Regions from separate parts of the Shinella sp. OV683 genome, predicted to be linked through region 1. Evidence: predicted binding sites of a transcription regulator. Region 1 holds the regulator's gene; each other region holds the start of a gene.
The links. The regulator LexA, encoded in region 1, represses DNA repair genes until DNA is damaged. The targets are predictions, from matches to a motif close to TGTTCNNNNTGTGTTCNG.

Region 1 (2,203 bases):
CCAGACGGATGAAGAACTGGCTTCACGAATTGGCTATTCTAAACAGGCAATCGCGAACTGGCGGCGACGTGGCGCTGTGCCAAACAAGGCTCGGACAAAGATCGCACAACTGGCCGGCCCCGAATTTGCGGCCGACGAGTGGGAACAGCTCGGTCATGTGCAACGCGAGAAAGCGATCTTATATGCGTGCCTCTCAAGAATCTTTGCCCGCCTGGCTTCGACCTACGCACAGCCATTGGCACCACACGACTTTGCCAAGTTGGGTATACAATTCAATGATCTTGAAGAAGGGCTACTTTCCCATATTAGAGACGAAGCGTCGCACGGAGCTTCCGAGGCCGAGATAATCCAGCGACTTTGGGGAGGGCTCGATGACGACAAGCTAATTGAAGTGGCGTGGTTTTTCATCGACGTCGGTAAGGCGCTTAGAAGCTAGGTTTACCAATAGGTTTACCAATCACTGACGTTTACAATTTATTCCGGCACTGGGTTGTCCAATAAACGAAATGGAATCAAACACTTCATCGCTATGCTGGAATGGAAAAATTGAGGTTGGCAAATGCCGCGATTGGCAACCCTATTTTTTGCCGGAAAACCCTTTAAAATCAGACGTCGCTAGGGATTTTCATTCCAGAATAGCTCTGACAGCCATTCCCAAATAGCTTTCGCGCCTCCAACACAACGCCCCATCATCATTAACCTTATCTAAAGCCCTTGCAGAACATAAATGGAACAGATAGTGTTTGTTCCAGATTTGTTTCGCGATTCTGAGAGGGCTGCGATGCTAACGAGAAAGCAACAAGAGCTACTCCTGTTCATCCACGAACGGATGAAGGAGTCCGGCGTGCCGCCTTCCTTCGACGAAATGAAGGATGCGCTCGACCTCGCCTCGAAGTCCGGTATTCACCGGCTTATCACCGCGCTCGAGGAGCGCGGCTTCATCCGCCGCCTCCCAAATAGGGCGCGCGCGTTGGAAGTCATCAAGCTGCCGGAAGCCTATTCGGCGAGCATCAAGCCGCAACAGCGCGGCTTCTCCCCAAGCGTCATCGAAGGTTCGCTCGGCAAGCCGCAGGCGGCGCCGGTCGCTGCCAAGCCGCCCGCCAATGACGATCGCTCCGACTCGGTGTCCATTCCCGTCATGGGGCGGATCGCCGCCGGCGTGCCGATCTCGGCGATCCAGAACAACACCCATGACATCGCGGTTCCCGCTGGCATGATCGGCGGCGGTGAGCATTACGCGCTCGAGGTCAAGGGCGACTCGATGATCGAGGCCGGCATTCTCGACGGCGACACGGTGATCATCAAGAACGGCTCCAGTGCCAGCCCCGGCGACATCGTCGTGGCGCTCGTCGACGACGAGGAAGCAACGCTCAAGCGCTTCCGTCGCAAGGGCGCATCGATCGCGCTCGAGGCCGCCAACCCGGCTTACGAGACCCGTATCTTCGGGCCCGATCGCGTCAAGATCCAGGGCAAGCTTGTCGGCCTGATCCGCCGCTATCACTAAGCAGTGACGCGCGTCCCTCGCCGTCCATTACGCGGCGGCGAGAGTAATATTGCGCATTTACCTTTGCACGCTGCAGCGATTGCGAAATTTCCCCGTCTCGGATAAGGAAATTCGCATGGGGCTTTTCAATTTTTCAGAAGATTATTGCGGATCATGGCGAAAGCATTTGTACTTTCGCCTGTGTGGCTGCGGTTTCCTTGAGATTTGACATTTTACCGCCTGATTCCGCACTTAGCGCGGTAGGCGGTATGGATGGCTTGCCCAATCCAATTGCGTGTGACAGGAGACTCTATTGAGCAAAAACAATAAGAAAGTAGCGCTGGTTACCGGCATCACCGGTCAGGATGGGGCCTATCTCGCAGAATTGCTGCTGAGCAAGGGCTATATCGTCCATGGCATCAAGCGCCGCTCCTCCTCGTTCAACACGAGCCGCATCGAAAACATCTACCAGGACCCGCATGAAGAGGACCAGCGTTTCATCCTCCATTACGGCGACATGACGGATTCCACCAACCTGATCCGCATCGTTCAGGAAGCGCAGCCCGACGAGATCTACAATCTTGCCGCCCAGAGCCATGTGCGCGTCTCGTTCGAGACGCCGGAATACACTGCCAATGCCGACGGCATCGGCACGTTGCGCCTGCTGGAAGCCATCCGAATCCTGAAGCTAGAGAAGAAGACCCGTTTCTACCAGGCCTC
Region 2 (2,203 bases), 490 kb from region 1:
AGTCTTTCAGCCCTCCGGGGAAGTGGAAGACGGCCTTCTCCGGCACGTCCGTGCCTTCGACCAGCAATGCATCGCAGCTCCAGCGGATCTCGACGCCGCCGAAAAGATACGCCTTGGAGCGCGACATGCGGAAGATCCGACCCGGATCAAATTTTGCGTGCGCTCCGAAAATCTGCGCATCTGGATGGAAGCGCACCCGCGTGCCGCGTCGATTGTGGACTTCGCCAAGTTCTTCGAGCCCGCCCTGCGGAATGCCGCGCGAAAAGCGCTGGCGATAGAGCCGCTTGTTACGGGCGACCTCGACCTCGACGAAATCCGAGAGCGCGTTGACGACCGAGATGCCGACGCCGTGCAGACCGCCCGAGGTCTCATAGGCCTTGCCATCGAACTTGCCGCCGGCATGCAGCTTGGTCATGATGACTTCGAGCGTCGATTTCCCTGGTACCTGCGGATGGTTTTCGACCGGAATACCGCGTCCATTGTCGGTGACAGTCAGGAAGCCTTCGGCATCGAGATTGATGTCGATGAAATTGGCGTGGCCAGCGACAGCTTCGTCCATCGAGTTGTCGATGACTTCAGCAAACAGATGATGCAGCGCCTTCTCATCGGTGCCGCCGATATACATGCCTGGCCGCATGCGTACCGGCTCGAGCCCTTCGAGCACGCGGATCGCCGACGCGCCGTAGTCATCGCCTGCCGATTCCTTCAGCGCTTGCGGGTGCCCCGGCGCAGGCGCGGCCACTGCGGCAGCCGCCGGCTCCACGGAAGCAGGGCTTGCAGGAGCCACAGCAGTCTCCGGCTTCTTGGGTTCCTCGGGCATTCCGGAGAAGAGATCGAATGCGTGGCTCATATTTGCCTTTTCCAAGCGTTGTCGGTTCCGCGAATCACCGGATTCTGCCAGAAAGCCGAACAAATCGCGAATATGCGAAAGATTGCGCGCAATGGACGGGATGACAAGCGCCCTCCATCCGTATCACGGGAAGGGTTGCTGATGTCCACAGCTCATTTGGCTTTTAGATGCTGCGCCGCTATTGCGATGCTAGCCGTGGCGAATTTACCCGCCGCCGCGCTCGAACTCAAGAGCTACAAGGACGACCTGTTCGCCTATCCCGCCATCCTCTCGCAGGAAGATAATGGCGCCTTCATCACGGTCGATTACCAGGAAATGCGCGACATCAACGGCCGCGACGATATTCCGGAGCGACGGGCTAAAGGCAAATATGTCTCGCTTGGTGCCAAACGAGGGCAGGCATTCGAAAACATCTCGGCAAGTGGGCGGTCGGTCGACGTGCTGCGGGTTGGCGATCTCGCCGGCGCCAAGTTTGCCGTCATCTTCATCCATGGGCGCGGCGGCGACCGCAAGCTGGGGGCCAACGACTTCAGCTTCGGCGGCAACTTCAATCGGCTCAAGAATCTCGCCGTTGAAAATCGCGGTGTTTATTATGCGCCAAGTGTAAAGACCTTCGACAGCGATGGCGCTGCGGATATCTCGGCGTTGATCGGCTATATCGCCCAGACCGCGCCGCAGGCGAAGATCGTGCTTTCCTGTGCCTCGATGGGCAGCTTCATTTGCTGGGGCATCACCAAGGAGGCGAAGACGGTTGGCGAACTGACGGGGATGATGGTCATGGGTGGCGCGACCGATGCCGATTTCAGCAACAGTGCCGCGTACAAAGCCAAGCTGCCGATGTTCTTCAGCCATGGGTCGCATGACAGCGTTTATGCCGCGGCCGACCAGGTGAAGCTTTACAAGTCACTGATCTCGGCGAGTTACCCGACACGCTTCGTGCTGTTCCAGACCGGTTCGCATGGCACACCGGTGCGGATGACGGACTGGCGCGACAGTCTCGACTGGATCTTCGCCCAGTAGCACTGAGCCTCGCTTTTAAAGGAGCGAGGCGAGGGTGGCGTGCAAACAAAAAACCGCCGGATTTCTCCAGCGGTCTTTCAATTTCTTGCAGATCTCACCACTTAGGAAGCGTTGCTTCCCATCGGCGTCAGTTCGATGTTAGCGAACTGCCTGGCGGGCAACCTTGCGGATGTCTTCGCGGTTGATGCCGAGGTCGCCGAGTTCGCGGTTGGTCATGCGGCCGAGTTCGGTGATGGTCTGGCGATACTTGACCCAGTTGTTGTAAGCGCGTGCGATGTTCATGGTCATTTCCTTTCGATCTGGCTGGCTTCCGTTTGGCGCCGCCGTTTGAAT
Region 3 (2,203 bases), 520 kb from region 1:
GATCTGGACGTGCGCTCGCGCGCCGGTCGTTTCGGTTTCACGCATGACCAGATCCAGCGCGAAATCGAACGCGCCCGCGACCGGATCGCGCCCTTCAAGGTCGATCCCGTTGTCCAAGTCGGGTTGAGGTTCAGCTTTTGAACGACGTCATTCACCGATGCCGCAGGCCTTCATGGCGCCATCATCCGGCCAATCCTTGAACGGCACGAATTCCGGTGCGGCTGAAATCTGCAGTTTGATCTGGCCGCCCTTGCCATCCGGTTTGTTGGCGACGCCCTTGCCGGTCAGCACATTCAAGTCGCAGTCGCCCGTGGTGTTCAGGTCGAGCGTGTCATAATAGCGATAGGTGAAGCCCGCGACCACGAAATCGGTGTTGCGATAGGCAAGTGTCAGCGTCTGTTCCCAGCGATCTCGCCCAATGCTGTCGTTGCGGATGATGACCTGGATCGAACCGTTCGGCAGCGCTTTCACCTCGGGCTCCTGGCCGTCAATAGTGTCGGCGCCCATCCTGCCCCAGACCTTTCCGATCGCCGCGCCCGCCGGCTTGAGATAGGCTCCGTCCTTGTCCTGCAGGAAGAACAGCAGATCCATATATTCGCTGCCGCGCGTCAGCAGCACCAGGTCCTCCGCACCGTCCCTGTTCCAGTCGCCGACCACGGCCTGGAGAATATTGGCAGGATCCAGTGGCTCGGCCAGAGCCGGCGCGGCCGTCACGCAGAAAAGGGCAAGGCTTACGGACAAGTATGTTTTCACGGGCGATTCCCTTCAGAATTGTCTTTCCCCGATAAAGACAAGAGCGCGGTGCCGGATCAACCCTTTTTTAACCTTGCGGCTGTGGAGATCGTTGACAAAGGAACAATAACGGAACATAAAAGAAACATAACGGAACAGGAGGCGTAAATGACCGATTTTCTTCGTGATATGGCAGCGTTCACCTCAATCGTCATGTTTGTGACGAGCTTTGCCGTACTGGCAATGTCACTCTGAATTGTGAGTTACTCCCGTTCGTCCGGCTCGGCGCTGGACGGCTGGGCCTGATCGCCGCTACAAGGGGAGAAAGCGAATCCCGGAGCAGTGCGGCATGGATGAAATCGAACATATCGATATACGTTCGGGAATGGCGGAAAGCCCGCTCTTCGTCCATCTGCGCATCCACTCGGCTTTTTCCTTGCTTGAAGGGGCGCTGCCGGTCAAGAAGATCATTGCCAAGGCAGTTGCCGACCAGCAGCCGGCACTTGGCCTGACCGACACCAATAATCTCTTCGCCGCGCTTGAGTTTTCCAAGACCGCATCCGGCGAAGGCTTGCAACCCATCATCGGCTGCCAGCTCTCGATTGATTTCGAGGAGGACGCCGGTGAGGAACGCGGCAACCGACAGTCGCAACTCAGGAAGCTGCCGTCAATCGTGCTTCTGGCCGCGACGCCGGAAGGCTATCAGCAGCTCTCAGGTCTGGTCAGCCGGGCCTATATGGACGGCGACGGGCATGGGACGATTCATATCAAGCGTTCCTGGTTCGAAGGCCAGGCGGCCGGGCTGATCGCGCTGACCGGGGCTGCGACTGGTCCCATCGACATGGCGCTGCGCGACGGCAATGAGGGTTTGGCCGAACGGCGGCTCGCGATGCTTTCGGAGCTGTTCGGCGACCGGCTCTATGTCGAGATCCAGCGTCATGGCGCCTATGACCGTCAGCATGAGGCGAAGGTGATCGATCTCGCCTATCGGCTGAAACTGCCTGTTGTCGCCACCAACGAGCCGTTCTTCCCGACGGCCGGCGATTTTGAGGCGCATGATGCGCTGATGGCGGTGGCGCAGAATACGCTGGTCTCGGACGACAACCGCCTGCGGCTGACGCCGGACCACTATTTCAAGAGCCGGGCAGAGATGGCGGCTTTGTTTGCCGACCTGCCCGAGGCGATCGACAACACGGTCGAGATCGCCCGGCGTTGTGCATTCGCCCTCAAGACGGTCGCCCCGATCCTGCCGCGCTTTACCGCCGGCAACGAAGACGGCGAGGCGGCCGAGAAGGCAGAAGCCGACGAACTCAACCGACAGGCTTGGGAAGGCCTCGATGCGCGGCTTGCCGCCATCGGCGTCGCCGACGGCTATACGGAGAAGGACTACCGCAATCGGCTCGAATTCGAGCTCGGCATCATCGAGCGGATGAAGTTTCCGGGCTACTTCTTGATCGTTGCCGACTTCATC

Region 2: parE (DNA topoisomerase IV subunit B) is a predicted target of LexA. The motif match lies at 906-923, and genes of this name have one in related genera.
Region 3: dnaE (DNA polymerase III subunit alpha) is a predicted target of LexA. The motif match lies at 863-880, and genes of this name have one in related genera.

The regions. Positions count from the first base shown of each region.
Region 1 covers NZ_CM173543.1:2,586,930-2,589,132, forward strand. The annotation lists gene ACXHRN_RS12345 (helix-turn-helix domain-containing protein) at 1-436, shown strand, start outside; gene lexA (transcriptional repressor LexA) at 782-1,504, shown strand; gene gmd (GDP-mannose 4,6-dehydratase) at 1,797-2,203, shown strand, end outside.
Region 2 covers NZ_CM173543.1:2,098,197-2,100,399, forward strand. The annotation lists gene parE (DNA topoisomerase IV subunit B) at 1-850, opposite strand, end outside; gene ACXHRN_RS10025 (alpha/beta hydrolase) at 992-1,870, shown strand; gene ACXHRN_RS10030 (DUF1127 domain-containing protein) at 2,009-2,152, opposite strand.
Region 3 covers NZ_CM173543.1:3,107,335-3,109,537, reverse strand. The annotation lists gene ACXHRN_RS14920 (outer membrane beta-barrel protein) at 1-141, shown strand, start outside; gene ACXHRN_RS14915 (hypothetical protein) at 148-753, opposite strand; gene dnaE (DNA polymerase III subunit alpha) at 1,082-2,203, shown strand, end outside.